DNA from 3 places in the Specibacter sp. NPDC057265 genome. Region 2 is predicted to be linked to each of the others. Evidence: predicted binding sites of a transcription regulator. Region 2 holds the regulator's gene; each other region holds the start of a gene.
What was found. Region 2 encodes HrcA, which represses chaperone genes, less so after heat shock. Its sites were predicted from a motif close to TTNGCACTCGNNNNNNNCGAGTGCNAA; they were not measured.
Positions count from the first base shown of each region.

Region 1: the regulator HrcA is predicted to act here: its motif matches at 2,477-2,503, upstream of groL (chaperonin GroEL).
Region 3: the regulator HrcA is predicted to act here: its motif matches at 1,012-1,038, upstream of groES (co-chaperone GroES).

Region 1 covers NZ_JBHUYE010000003.1:86,898-91,692, forward strand. Annotated here, with positions in the region: gene ACFUCV_RS03550 (siderophore-interacting protein) at 1-473, opposite strand, end outside; gene ACFUCV_RS03555 (uracil-DNA glycosylase) at 553-1,299, opposite strand; gene ACFUCV_RS03560 (DUF3263 domain-containing protein) at 1,427-1,723, shown strand; gene ACFUCV_RS03565 (LytR C-terminal domain-containing protein) at 1,766-2,383, shown strand; gene groL (chaperonin GroEL) at 2,664-4,292, shown strand; gene ACFUCV_RS03575 (RNase H family protein) at 4,404-4,795, shown strand, end outside.
Region 2 covers NZ_JBHUYE010000026.1:3,192-7,986, reverse strand. Annotated here, with positions in the region: gene dnaJ (molecular chaperone DnaJ) at 1-982, opposite strand, end outside; gene hrcA (heat-inducible transcriptional repressor HrcA) at 1,016-2,029, opposite strand; gene ACFUCV_RS13930 (DUF3097 domain-containing protein) at 2,261-3,124, shown strand; gene ACFUCV_RS13925 (DUF4870 domain-containing protein) at 3,183-3,569, shown strand; gene hemW (radical SAM family heme chaperone HemW) at 3,589-4,795, opposite strand, start outside.
Region 3 covers NZ_JBHUYE010000008.1:123,335-128,129, forward strand. Annotated here, with positions in the region: gene groL (chaperonin GroEL) at 1-408, opposite strand, end outside; gene groES (co-chaperone GroES) at 548-844, opposite strand; gene ACFUCV_RS08295 (ATP-binding cassette domain-containing protein) at 1,157-2,047, shown strand; gene ACFUCV_RS08300 (ABC transporter permease) at 2,115-2,855, shown strand; gene ACFUCV_RS08305 (ABC transporter ATP-binding protein) at 2,860-3,615, opposite strand; gene ACFUCV_RS08310 (iron chelate uptake ABC transporter family permease subunit) at 3,612-4,655, opposite strand; gene ACFUCV_RS08315 (ABC transporter permease) at 4,666-4,795, opposite strand, start outside.

The DNA.
Region 1 (4,795 bases), on a different contig from region 2:
GCAATGGCGGGCAGGGCTGATTCGTCGCCTGCGAACAAGTGCCAGTCGGCGTCGGCCTGGGGGGTGTAGCCGCCGCCGGGCCCGGAGAAGATCATGCGGTCCCCGGCAACGGCCGACGCCGCCCACGGCCCGGCTATTCCGGCGTCGCCATGGACCACAAAATCGACTGTGAGTTCCTGCGCCGCGGCATCAAAACGGCGGACGGTGTAGGTGCGCGTCACCGGCCAATGCTCACGCGGCAGCTCCTCGCGCAGCTTGGCAAGGTCAACGGGCTCGGCGTACTCAATTCCGGGCTGCAGGAAGTGGATCTTAATGTACATGTCCGTGGCGTCTTTGGGCTCGAACTTCGCCAGTTCCGGACCCCCTGCCACAATGCGCACCATGTGCGGGCCCAGCTGCTCGGTCCGCAGCACCACAACGCTTAAATGCGGGCGCGGCTTGCGGGCGGGTGGGGCGGAGACGGTCTCGTTCACGGCAAACTCCTGTCGCCGGCTGGTGAACCGGCCTGGGGCGCTGGAAAGCGCCAAGTTAGGTTATCCTAAGGAGTCTAGTTCATGCGGGCAATTTCCAGTCAATGCCCGCGCTGCCCTGTGCCGCGAGCAGATCATTGGTGCGGCTGAAGGGGCGTGAGCCAAAGAAGCCCCGCGACGCCGACAGGGGGCTGGGATGGGCGGACTCAATGACGGCCGTGCCCGCCAAAAGCGGTGCCAGGCGCTGGGCATCCCTGCCCCACAGCACACTTACCAGCGGCTGCGCATGTGCGGCCAGGGCGGCAATCACCGCATCGGTGATTTCTTCCCACCCCCGGCGGCGGTGCGAGCCCGTTGCTCCAGGCGCCACTGTCAGCACCCTGTTGAGCAGGAGCACGCCCTGCCCGGCCCAGGCGCTGAGGTCGCCGTGGGCTGCCGGGACGATGCCCAGGTCGCTGGCCAGTTCCTTGTAAATGTTGTTCAGGCTGCGGGGGAGGGGGCGGGTGGATTTATCCACCGAAAAAGCCAAGCCCACCGAATGCCCTGGAGTGGGGTAGGGATCCTGTCCCACAATGAGCACCTTCACCGCAGCCAAGGGGGTCTGCAGGGCGCGCAACACCTGGCTGGGACGGGGCAGGAAGGAGGTGCCGGCGTCGTACTCCTGGACCAACATGGCCCCCAGGCGGCGCAAGGTGGGCTCATGGGCATGCAGCGTCTGCGCCCAGTCGGGGGCCATCAGGGCCAGGGGATCCGACTGCAGCGTGGCCAGCGCCGCCAGCTCTTCTGCAGGGGGCGCGGGGCGGTTGGCGGGGGGCGGGAAGTTGTCCATGAATCCCATTGTGGCCCATGCCCGAATGACAGCGCTGTGATTCACACTTATCATTGACAGGGCAGGCTGATTTATGGCAGAGGCACGTTCATGTTGGTGCAGGGATTTTTTCAGGGAGGGGGCAGGCGTGACTGAAGCAGCCCCCCAAGGGCAGGATCCCGGCAGCCCGGCCGCGGCGGAGTCCCTGAGTTCCCGCGATGAGCAGATGCTGGACTTGGAGCGGCAGTGGTGGAAATACGCCGGCGCCAAGGAACAAGCGATCCGGGAAAAATTTGACCTTTCAGCCGTGCACTACTATCAAGTGCTCAATGCCTTGATTGACACGGAGGCGGCGCTGGCCTACGACCCCATGCTGGTCAAGCGCCTGCGTAGACTACGTGTGTCGCGCCAACAGGCCCGGTCAGCCCGCCGACTGGGCAACTGACAGACCGGTCCCCCCAAGCACCCACAAGGACACAACTGCACTATGAGTAATTACCCGCGGGATGAATTCGACGACGTCCCGGAGAGTTCGGCACGCCATGGCGTCCACCGGGCAACCATGGAACTGCCCCAACGTTCCTTGCTTCCCATCCTGATGGTGGGAGTGGCTGCCCTGTGTGTGGGCCTGGTGGCGTTCTTTGCATTGCCCCGGCTGCTGGACACCCCGGATGCGGGGTCCTCCGCGCCCCTGCTGGCGGCCCAGAGCAGCGCCGCAGCTCCAGCAAGCACTCCGGAGGCCACCGCGGCCGAAACCACAGCCGCCCCGAGCGTGGCGCCCACCCCCTCCGCAGCACCTTCACCCACCCCGTCCCCGGAGCCCACTGCAGTGGTGGACCCGGCCGTGCCCGTTGCGATTTACAACGCCACGGGCGTCTCCGGCCTGGCTGCCCGCTATGCCGCAACCGTCACCACCAATGGTTGGACCGTCTCGGCGTCAGCCAACTGGGCAGGACAGCCGCAGGGCGGTTCGGTCATTTTCTATCAGGACGCCACCCAGACGGCCAATGCCCAGGCACTGGCGGCCTTGTTGGGGATCCCCACGGTGCTGGAAACCGCCGACCTTGGCCTGCCGCTGGCTGTGGTCCTGGGCCCGGGCGCCTGAGGGGACCTCTGAAAGGCTTGAAGGGACCGTTCGCCGCAAGCACATAGTCCGCGCCGCGCTTGCACTCTTGAGTGTCGAGTGCTAATTATTGAGTTAGCACTCTGAGGGGGCGACTGCTAATTTTTAGCCGGCTGCCGCCACCAGGGTAAAGAATTATCTCCATGGGGTGAGGCTTCGTTGCGGGCCGTAAAGAAAGCGGTCCTCACCAAGCCGTCCGTCGCGGGCACCACATGGGGTTTGTGTATCCGAAAATGACTGTCCCGAAAGGACTGAAGCCTCCATGGCCAAGCTCATTGCATTTGATGAAGAGGCACGCCGCGGTCTTGAGCGTGGATTGAACATCCTCGCCGACGCCGTCAAGGTAACCTTGGGCCCGCGCGGTCGCAACGTTGTTCTGGAAAAGAAGTGGGGTGCCCCCACCATCACCAACGATGGTGTCTCCATCGCCAAGGAAATTGAACTCGACGACCCTTACGAGAAGATCGGCGCCGAGCTGGTCAAGGAAGTCGCCAAGAAGACTGACGACATTGCCGGTGACGGCACCACCACAGCCACCGTCCTGGCACAGGCCTTGGTCAAGGAAGGCCTGCGCAACGTAGCTGCCGGTGCCGACCCGCTGTCGCTGAAGCGCGGCATCGAGAAGGCTGTTGCAGCCGTCATTGAGCAGCTGCTGGCCTCCGCCAAGGAAATCGAGACCAAGGAAGAGATTGCTGCCACGGCGTCAATCTCCGCCGGCGATCCCGAAATTGGCGCCCTCATTGCCGAGGCTTTGGACAAGGTTGGCAAGGAAGGTGTCATCACGGTCGAGGAGTCCAACACCTTCGGCCTGGAACTGGAACTCACCGAAGGCATGCGCTTCGACAAGGGTTACATTTCCGCCTACTTCGTCACCGACACCGAGCGCCAGGAAACGGTTCTTGAAGACCCGTACATCCTGATCGTCAACTCCAAGATCTCCAGCGTCAAGGATCTTGTGGCAGTGCTGGAGAAGGTCATGGCGTCGAACAAGCCGCTGCTGATCATCGCCGAAGACGTTGAAGGCGAAGCCCTTGCCACCTTGATCGTGAACAAGATCCGCGGCCTGTTCAAGTCCGTTGCAGTCAAGGCCCCCGGCTTTGGCGACCGCCGCAAGGCCCAGCTGGCCGACATTGCCATTCTCACCGGTGGCCAGGTCATCGCCGAGGAAGTGGGCCTGAAGCTGGAAAACACCACCCTTGACCTGCTGGGCAAGGCCCGCAAGGTTGTCATCACCAAGGACGAGACCACCATTGTCGATGGTGCCGGCGACGCCGAAGCCATTGCAGGACGCGTGGCCCAGATCCGTGCCGAGATTGAAAACTCCGACTCGGACTACGACCGTGAGAAGCTGCAGGAACGCCTGGCCAAGCTGGCCGGCGGCGTTGCAGTCATCAAGGCCGGTGCCGCAACCGAAGTTGAGCTCAAGGAGCGCAAGCACCGCATTGAAGATGCAGTGCGCAACGCCAAGGCAGCTGTGGAAGAGGGCATTGTCCCCGGCGGTGGCGTGGCCTTGATCCAGGCCGGCGTGAAGGCCTTTGAAGGCCTGCAGCTCACCGGTGACGAAGCCACTGGCGCGAACATTGTCAAGGTTGCCATTGATGCCCCGTTGAAGCAGATTGCCTTCAACGCAGGCATGGAGCCCGGCGTGGTCGTGGACAAGGTCCGCGGACTGCCCACCGGCCACGGCCTGAACGCTGCAACAGGCATCTACGAGGACCTGCTCGCCGCAGGCGTCAACGACCCGGTAAAGGTGACCCGCTCTGCCCTGCAGAATGCGGCCTCCATTGCCGGACTGTTCCTCACCACCGAAGCCGTTGTGGCCGACAAGCCTGAAAAGGCTGCGCCGGCTGCCGGTGGCGGCGACGAAATGGGTGGCATGGGCGGCTTCTAGCACCCATCCCTGGGGCCCATAAACCCCTTTGCTGCCACGGGCGCTTCCTTCCACTGCGGGAGGGGGCGCCCATGGCATTTAATGCCCTGTCAAGTCTGAAAGTATGGTTCCATGACAATTGTTGCTGCCGCCGACGGTTCGGCTTTAGGAAATCCCGGGCCCGCAGGATGGGCCTGGTACGTGGATGGGGACTGCTGGGCCGCTGGCGGCTGGCCGCATGGAACCAACAACATGGGTGAACTCATGGCTGTGCTGGATCTTTTCCGTGCCACCGCGCACATGCCGCAGGAGCCGCTGCACATTCTGTGCGACAGCCAATACGTCATCAACGCCATCACCAAATGGATGCCGGGCTGGAAGCGCAAGGGCTGGCGCAAATCCGACGGCAAGCCAGTGCTTAATGTTGAGCTGCTCAAAGACATTGACGCCGCCATCAAGGGTCGCACGTACACCTTCGAATGGGTCAAGGGCCACGCCGGCCATGAGCTCAATGAAGCCGCCGA
Region 2 (4,795 bases):
GCACCTTCAAGTCCCCGCGGCCCGCGCCGCGCAGGTGTGTGACGCCCAGGTTGCGCAGGTTGACCACTTCACCGGACTGCGTGCCGGACTTGATGCTGATGGGCTGCTCGCCGTCGAAGGTGTCAAAGCTCAGTTCGGTGCCCAGCGCCGCAGCCGTCATGGGCACGCTGAGGGTGGCGTGCAGGTCATCGCCTTCGCGCATGAACTCGGGATCATTGGCGACCTTCATCTCCACGTAGAGGTCACCGGCGGGACCCCCGGCGGGGCCGGCTTCACCCTGTCCGCCGAGCTGGATGCGGGTGCCGGTGCTGACGCCGGCGGGGACCTTGATGGTCAGGCTGCGGCGGTTGCGCACCCGGCCCTCACCCATGCACTCGTTGCAGGGGTCCAGGATCATGGTGCCAAAGCCCTGGCAGGAGTTGCAGGTGGCCAAGGTCATGACATTGCCCAAAATGGACCGCATGGGGCGCTGGATCTGTCCGCTGCCGTGGCAGACGTCGCAGGTGGTGGGGTGCGTGCCGGGGCGGCAGCAGCCGCCGTCGCAGGTGGGGCAGGTGACGGCGGTGTCAATCTCCAGTTTCTTGTTGACGCCGAAAACGGCCTCCTTCAGTTCCACGCGGACCGTGATCAAGGCGTCCTGGCCGCGGCGGGTGCGCGAGGCCGGACCGCGGCCGCCGCCACCACCGCCGCCGCCACCGCCAAAGAAGGTTTCGAAGATGTCCTGGAAGGCGAAGCCGTCGGCTCCGCCACCGCCGCCGCCGCCGTTGCTGCTGCCGTTTTCATTCCCGGTGGTGTCGTAGACGCGGCGCTTCTGCGGGTCCGAAAGCACCTCGTAGGCGTGTGTGACGGCCTTGAACCGGTCCTGCGCATCGGGGGCGTCGTTGACGTCGGGGTGCAGCTTGCGGGCAAGCTTGCGGTAGGACTTCTTAATTTCCTCGGCGGTGGCGTCACGCGAGACGCCCAGGGTGTCGTAGTGGTTCAAAGTGCTGCTCTCTTTACATGGATGGGCGGCTGGTCAGCCGGCCAAAATTCTGGACAAGTATTGTGCCACTGCGCGCACGCTGGACATGGTGTTGGGATAGTCCATCCGCGTGGGTCCCACCACGCCGAGCTTGGCGCTCTCGCCGGGGCCGTAGGTGCTGGCGACCACCGATGCCTCGGCCAGGGAATGATGCGGGTTTTCCCGGCCAATGACCACTGCCATGCCCAGGGAGTCCTGCGCCATGGCTTCAAGCAGGCGCAACAGCACCACCTGCTCCTCCAAGGCGTCCAGGACCGGACCAATGCTCAGTGGAAAGTCGTGGTTGGAGCGGGCCAGATTGGCCGTGCCCGCCATGACAATCCTGTCATCCCTGGCATGCTGGGCCAGCGCAGCCAGGCCCTGCGCCAGACGCATTGCCGGGCCCTGCAGCACCGGGGGGACGGTTTCAAAGGTGGCCGCAGCCACCGCGGGGATCTTCGCCACCGCCAATCCGTTCAAGGCAGCCAGAAAGGTCTGCCGCAGACCGGCCAGGGCGTCGTCGTCAACGTCGGTGCCCGCGTCAATGACTGTCTGCTCCACCTTGCCGGAGGCCAAAATGAGCACCACCAGCACCTGCCGGGCGGCCAGGGAGACGAATTCTATGTGCCGCACGGTGGCCGTGGCCGAACGCGGGTACTGCACCACCGCCACCTGGTTGGTCAGCTGGGCCAGGGCCCGCACCGTGCGCTCGAGCACGTCGTCGAGGTTGGTGGAACCTTCCAGCAATACCGAGATGGCACGGCGTTCAGCCGCCGAGAGCGGCTTGACGCTGGAAAGCTGGTCGACAAAGAGCCGGTAGCCCTTGTCGGTGGGGATGCGCCCGGAACTGGTGTGCGGGGCAATGATCAGCCCTTCTTCCTCCAGCGCCGCCATGTCATTGCGGATGGTGGCGCTGGACACGCCCAGGTGGTGGCGCTCCACCAGCGCCTTGGAGCCGACGGGTTCGCGGGTGTGCACGTAATCTTCCACAATGGCCCGCAAAACCTCCAGCTTGCGCGGTTCACTCATGCTCAACACCTCCCTCGGCCGCCTGCGGAATTTGGCAGTTTCAACATTTAGCACTCTACCGAACCAAGTGCCAATTCTAGTACCTTTGAGCCGTCCTTCACAGCCGCACCGGTGGGTCCCTGGTCCGTGGCTGGCGTGTCCGCGGGCTCCCTGTGGCCGGGAGCAGCAGTTAGCATGGACTTTGCCGCCACGCCACGTTCGCTCCGAGCGTTGGCCCCATTCTTTTGCGAAGTGAAGGTTCCCAACGTGCATGACAACCAGTGGGGTCCGCAGGACCTCAGCGCCCCGGCCCCGCGGACGCTTCGCAAGGTGCAGGCCCGGTCCGGCCTGGTTCTGGAGGACGTCCAGACGGGGTGGGTCGGTGCCGTGGTCCGTTTGGAAAAGTCCGGCGGCATGCACATTGTGGAACTGGCCGACAGGCGTGAAAAAATCCGTGCCTTCCCGCTGGGTTTTGGCTTTCTGCTCGAAGGCGAACCGGTGGAACTGGTGGCTCCCACAGTGGCCGTGGCTCCGTCTAGGCAGCGCACCGCCTCCGGCTCGGTCAAGGTCGCCGATGTCCGGGCCAAGGTGGCAAAGGCCAGCCGCATCTGGGTGGAAGGCAAGCACGACGCCGAACTGGTGGAGAAGGTCTGGGGGGACGATCTGCGGGTGGAGGGCATAGTGGTTGAACCGTTGCGCGGCATTGACGATCTCAACGCAGCCGTGGCGGCCTTCGCCCCCGGGCCCCACCGCCGCCTGGGAATATTGGTGGACCACCTGGTGCCCGGCTCGAAGGAAAGCCGGATTGTGGCCAATCTCATGCAGGCCCCCGGTGTGCGCGGGCACGTGCTGGTGGTGGGCCACCCCTATGTGGATGTCTGGCAGGCCATCAGGCCGGCTGTTCTGGGCATTCCGGCTTGGCCTGTCATTCCGCGCGGCGTGGAGTGGAAAAAGGGAATTCTGCAGGCCTTTGGCTGGCCGCACAGCACCGCCGAGGATGTGGGGCTGGGGTGGCAGCGGCTGTTGTCGCGGGTCAATTCCTACGCCGACCTGGAGGCGTCCCTGCTGGGACGGGTGGAGGAAGTCATTGACTTCCTCACCGCACCAGTATCCTAGAGGCAGGGCCTGCCGCTGGCGGACCCTGTAGTTTTCGCTTGTTGAAAGGCCTGCCATAGTGAGTTTCCCTGTTCCGCAAGGCGCCTCCCCGGGCCCGCTGACCCCGGCCGAGGACAGGCAATGGGCTTTTCTTGCGCACTGCGGCGGCATTCTTGGCTGCATCCCGGCGTTCGTCATTTACAAGACCTTCGGCGCACGCGGGCCCTTTACCGCCCAGGAGTCCTTTGAGGCGCTGAACTTCACCCTGCCACCGACCATCCTGGCGGTGCTGTTGAATGTGGTGGGGCTGGCGGTCTCCTTCGTTGATCCCGGGCTGGGTTCCCTGTTTGCCCTGCTGGCGATTTTGCTGTGGGTGTTTTTGACTGTCTTTTCAGTCATTGCGGCGGTCCGGGTCAACCGTGGCCAGCCCTACCGTTACGCCTTGAATCTGCGGCTGCTGAAATAGCGGCGCGGGCCCGGAAACGTCAGTCCAGCAGTGCCCGGGTCACGGCGTCGCCCAACAGCCGGCCCTTGAGCGTGAGCACCAGCCTGCCGGCAAAAGCCTGCGCCGGGTCAACAAGTTCCTGGGCAATAAGGCCTGCGACGGCGCGGCGCGCCCCTTCGCTGAGGCTGTTCAGTTCCAGCCCCTGGGAAATGCGCGACAGGAGCATGATGCGTTCCATGTCCCGCGTGGGGCCGTCGAGGATTTCACGTCCGGCCGCGGGCGACTCCCCCGCCCCCAGACGGTTCGCGTAGGCGGTGGGGTGTTTGACGTTCCACCACCGCACCCCGCCCATGTGGGAGTGCGCGCCGGGGCCGATGCCCCACCAGTCGCCGCCACGCCAATACGTGAGGTTGTGTTCGCTGGCATGCGCCGGGGTCCGGGCCCAGTTGCTGACCTCGTACCAGGAGAAGCCGGCTTCGGCGAAGAGGGCGTCGGCCAGTTCGTACTTGAGCGCATGGTCGTCGTCGTCAATGGCCGGCACCTGCCCGCGGCGGACCTGCGCGGCGAGTTTGGTGCCGTCCTCCACAATCAGGGAGTAGGCGGAAATGTGGTCCGGCTGGTAGCTCAGGGCCGTGCGCACCGACGTTTCCCAGTCGGCCAGGGACTCCCCCGGGGTGCCGTAGATCAAATCCACGCTGACGTCGAGCCCCGCCTCACGTGCCCAGGCCACCGCCTGCGGCACCTTCGCGGGGTTGTGGGTGCGGTCCAGGACCTTGAGCACATGCGGCACGGCCGATTGCATCCCGAAGGAGACCCGGGTGAAGCCGCCGGCGGCAAGTTCCTGCAGGGATTCGCGCGTGACCGAATCCGGATTGGCCTCGGTGGTGATCTCCGCGCCCGGTTCCAGGCCCCACTGTCCGACGGCGGCGGCCAGCACGTGCACCAGATCGCCGGCAGGCAACAGCGTCGGCGTTCCACCACCAAAGAAAACGGTGCTCAGACGGCGTTCGGGCAGGCCGGAGGCAGCCATGGCGCGGGCGGCAAATTCCACCTCGGCCACGGCCGTGGCCGCATAGGCGTCCTGGGATGCGCCGCCACCGAGCTCCGTGGCCGTGTAGGTGTTGAAATCGCAGTAGCCGCAGCGCACGGCACAAAACGGGATGTGCGTGTACAGGCTGAATTTGCGGTGCCCGGCCCCGACCGCGGCCTGCGCCGGCAGGACGCCGTCGGCCGGGGCCGGATCCCCG
Region 3 (4,795 bases), on a different contig from region 2:
CGGGCGGGCGTTTTCCAGCAGGCGGGCAGCAACGGCCTCCACTGCAATCTGGATGCCGCGCTTGAGCTCGCCGGGGGCGGCACCGGCGGCAACGTTGCGCAGGCCCTCCTTGACCAGTGCCTGTGCCAGGACGGTGGCCGTGGTGGTGCCGTCACCGGCAACATCGTTGGTCTTCGTGGCAACTTCCTTGGCCAGCTGGGCGCCAAGGTTCTCGTAGGGGTCTTCCAGCTCCACCTCACGGGCAATGGTCACGCCGTCGTTGGTGATGGTGGGGGCGCCCCACTTCTTGTCGAGCACCACGTTGCGGCCGCGCGGGCCGAGGGTCACCTTGACGGTGTCCGCCAACTTGTTGATGCCGGCCTCGAGGGACTTGCGGGCATCATCGTTGAATATAAGCTGCTTTGCCATTCAAATTGTCCTTTCACGCAAAGGCCCCGCGCCGGATCCCAAGAATCCTGGGCAACTGTTCAGTGCCGAACCATGGCTCGGTGACAGGTGTCGGCGCGGGTGCCCTTACAGACGTGTTGTAGTGACGAAAAAGGATTCGTTACTTGACGACGATGGCGAGTACGTCGCGGGCCGAGAGGACCAGGAGCTCTTCGCCACCGGTCTTCACCTCGGTTCCACCGTACTTGGAGTAAATGACGACGTCGCCCACGGCAACATCGATCGGGACGCGGTTGCCGTTGTCATCAACACGGCCCGGTCCAACTGCCACAACTTCGCCCTCCTGGGGCTTTTCCTTGGCAGTGTCCGGGATCACCAGACCGGAGGCGGTGGTCAGCTCTGCTTCGAGCTGGCGAACAACAATACGATCCTCAAGAGGCTTAATAGAGACCGACACTCGGACCTCTCCTTCACACGTAAATTCTATGGATGGCTGGCAGTCCCCTGGGCCACGCGCGAAGGCCGCCCACCGTCGTCGCGGTGCCGGTGGTGCCTTCATGGCCCAAAGGATAAACAGTTGGCACCCTCAGGGTGGGAGTGCTAACTCCGACTCTAGGGAATGGATTAGCACTCGGTCAAGGCGAGTGCCAGATTGGCTGTGGAATGTGCCGTGGCGCCGGGGCCGGTTTCGCTGCCAGCGCAGCCGTCACATTGGCTGCCGGCTCCTTTGGACAGTGCCCGGATGGCGGCAGACTGCGACAATATGCCTATGACTACAAGCCTGGTCCATGTGCGCGATCTGAAGAAGTCCTATGGCGCCATGCTGGCCGTCGACGGCGTCAGCTTCGACATTGAAGCCGGGGAAACCTTTGCGCTCCTGGGTCCCAATGGTGCAGGCAAAAGCACCACCATTGAAATTTTGGAAGGCTACCGTGACCGCAGCGGCGGCGAGGTGAGCGTGCTGGGCAGCGACCCGGCACATGGCGGCCTGGCCTGGAAGTCCCAATTGGGCATTGTGCTGCAGTCTTCGGGTGCGAGCGACAACGTCACAGTGCTGGAACAGCTCAAACACTTTGCCGGCTACTACCCCCGGCCGCGGGACGTGGGGGCAGTCATTGAAGCCGTGGGCCTGGGGGCGAAGGCCAACACCCGCCTCAGCAAACTCTCCGGCGGGCAGCGGCGCCGGGCCGATGTGGCCCTGGGCATCATTGGCAGACCCAAGCTTTTGTTCCTGGATGAACCCACCACGGGTTTTGACCCAGAAGCCAGACGGCAGTTTTGGGATTTGGTGAACCAGCTCAAAGCCGAGGGCACCACGATTTTGCTCACCACGCATTATTTGGACGAGGCGGCCACCTTGGCGGACCGGGCAGGGATCATTGTGGGCGGCAAGCTGGTGGACATTGGGGCCATTGCGGACATTGGCGGCGCCGAGGCAAAGGTTCCCTTGGTGCGGTGGCGCCAGGACGGGGTGACGCACGTGGAACGCACCGTGGAACCGGCGGCGCTCGCCGCCCGGCTCCATGCCCAGCACGGCGGCGAAGTGGAGGCATTGGAAATCACCCGGCCCACCCTGGAGGACATCTACCTGGACATGGTGGGCAGCAGCCGGGCGGGACAAGGCACGGTTTCCGGGCCGCTGGCAGGAAGGCAGGCATGAGAACCCTGCGGTTGGGTGCCTCCCGCACCGCCTTGGAATTGAAGCTGTATTTCCGGCGGGGGACTCGGTGTTCTTCACCTTCCTGTTTCCCATCATGATGCTCTCCATCTTTGCCGTGGCCTTCAGCAACAGCGGCAATGTTGGCACCAGCCCGGATGGCAGCGGCGGAATTTCGCTGGCGGCCTTCTATGTGCCCGGGATGGTGGCGGCCGGCATGCTGCTCAGTGGTGTGCAAAACCTTGCCGTGGACATTGCCGCGGAAAAAAGCGACGGCACCCTCAAACGGCTCGGCGGCACGCCTTTGCCGGTCTTTTCCTACTTCATGGGCAAGATTGGGATGGTGTTCATCAGCGCCACCTTCCAGGTGGCGCTGCTCCTGCTGGTGGCAAAAGTGGTTTTCAATGTGGACTTTCCCACCGAAGCCGGCAAATGGGCCACCTTTGCCTGGGTGTTTGTGCTTGGCGTCATCACCAGCTGCGTGTTGGGCATTGCACTCTCCGCACTCCCCCGCACAGGCAAAAGCGCAACTGCCGTGGTGATCCCCATTGTGCTGCTGCTGCAGTTCATCTCAGGGGTCTATTTGGATTTCTCGCAACTGCCGTCATGGCTGCAGAATTTTGCCAGCATCTTCCCACTCAAATGGATGGCCCAGGGCATGCGCTCGGTGTTCCTGCCGGAGGGTTTTCAATCTCTGGAGCCAGGTGGCGCCTGGAACTTGGAACTGATGGCGGCTGTCTTGGCCGGGTGGCTGGTGGTGGGATTGATCCTGTGCCGGCTTTCGTTCCGCTGGATCCGCAAGGACAGCTAAGGGGTCAGTAGTAGACGGCCAGCGGCCCGCGGGGGCCGTCGATGACCTGCACGGGGGTGTCAAAGACCCGGCTGAGCACCTCGTCGTTCATGATTTGCGCCGGAGTGCCAAATTCCACCACCAAACCGTCCTTGACGGCGCAAATGTGGTCGGCGTAGTGCCCGGCAAAATTAATGTCGTGCAAAACTATGACCACCGTGCGGCCCAGTTCCTGGGCGGCCCTTTGCAGCATTTGCATCATTTGAGCCGAATGCTTCATGTCCAGGTTGTTGAGCGGTTCATCCAGCAGCACATGGTCGGTCTCCTGTGCCAACACCATGGCCACGTAGGCGCGCTGGCGCTGGCCGCCGGAGAGCTGGTCCAGGTAGCGGTTCTCCAGCTCGTTCAGGTTCAAAAAGTCGATGGAGCGGCTGATGATTTCCTCATCTGCGCGGTTCAACCGGCCGCGGGAGTGTGGAAAGCGGCCAAAACCCACCAGTTGGCGAACCGTCAGCCTCGCCACAAAGTGGTTTTCCTGGCGCAGGATGGCCACAATTTTGGCCAGGTCCTTGGATGAGGTGCTGGAAACGTCATAGCCGGCAATTTCAATGGCACCGGCGTCCAGGCCCAGAAGCCGGCCAATCATGGTCAGCAGGGTGGACTTGCCGGCCCCGTTGGGACCCACCAGGGCTGTGATGCCGCCGGAGGGGATCTGCAAGGTCACCGGGCCAATGGAGACTTCACTGCTGTAGCTTTTGGAAACATCGGTCAGCGTGATCACAGGCGTCCCTTTCGGAGTATGAAGAACAGGAAGAGCGTTCCGCCCACGGCCTCAATGAGGATGGAGACCACACCCTGGGCATAGAAGATGTTTTTCATGACGAAGTAGGCCCCGGAGAGCACCACAAAGCCCACCAGCACCGCCACGGGGAAAACATATTTGTGGTCGTAGCTGTCCGCCAGCTGGTACGCCAGGGTGGCCACCAGGAAGCCCAGGAAGGTCATGGGCCCCACCAGGGCCGTGGAGGTGGCCATCAGGATCGAGACCAGGAACAACACCCGCATCACCTCGGCGCGGTGGTTCAGTCCCAGGTTGTTGGCCGTGTCCGCACCCAGGGCAATGACGTTCAGCCGCTTGGCGTTGAGCAGCAGCAGGATGCCGGCTCCCAGGCACAGGGGGATGGCAATGGGCAGGTAACTGACGTCGGCATTGGAGACGGACCCAAAGAGGCGGGCAGCGAGGATGTCAAAGTCGCTGGGGCTGAGCAGGCGCTTCATGAACGCGGAAATGGAGCCCAGCCCGCCACCAATGATGATGCCCACCAGCAGCATGATCTGCAGGTTCCCGTACCGGCCCGAGAGCAGCCAGCCATAGAGGGCCATGGACAGTCCCACCATGATGACAATCTGCAAAATGAACTGCGGCACGCCCGCCATCATGACCAGCCCGCCGGCGCCGAGCAGGAAGATTGCCCCGGTCTGCACAGCCACGAACAGGGATTCAAAACCCATGATGGAGGGCGTGATGATGCGGTTGTTGGTGGCAGTCTGGAAGCTCACGGTGGCCATGGCCTGGCAAATGGCCACAATGGCCATGACCAGAATGTTGGTGGCGCGCAGTTCCGCAATACGCCAAAATCCCACGGATCCCACGGGCATGGGGTTTTCCCAGGCGAGCAGGCCAAAGGCGAAACCCACTGCCAGGAGAATCAAAATGCTCAAAATGACCCAGTACCGCCGGCGCACCCCGGAGGTGGGCAGCGGGCCTGACTGGCGGCCGGCGTGATGTTTTGCAGCCCCCGGCGCCTCGGGGCCGCGCATCAAGGTGCCCTCAGCCACGACGACGCTGCTTCAACAGCAGTGAAATAAAGACCACTGCACCAACAATTCCCAAAATCAAGGACACTGGAACCTCAAACGGCATGATGATGGTGCGCCCCACCAGGTCACAGACGGTGACG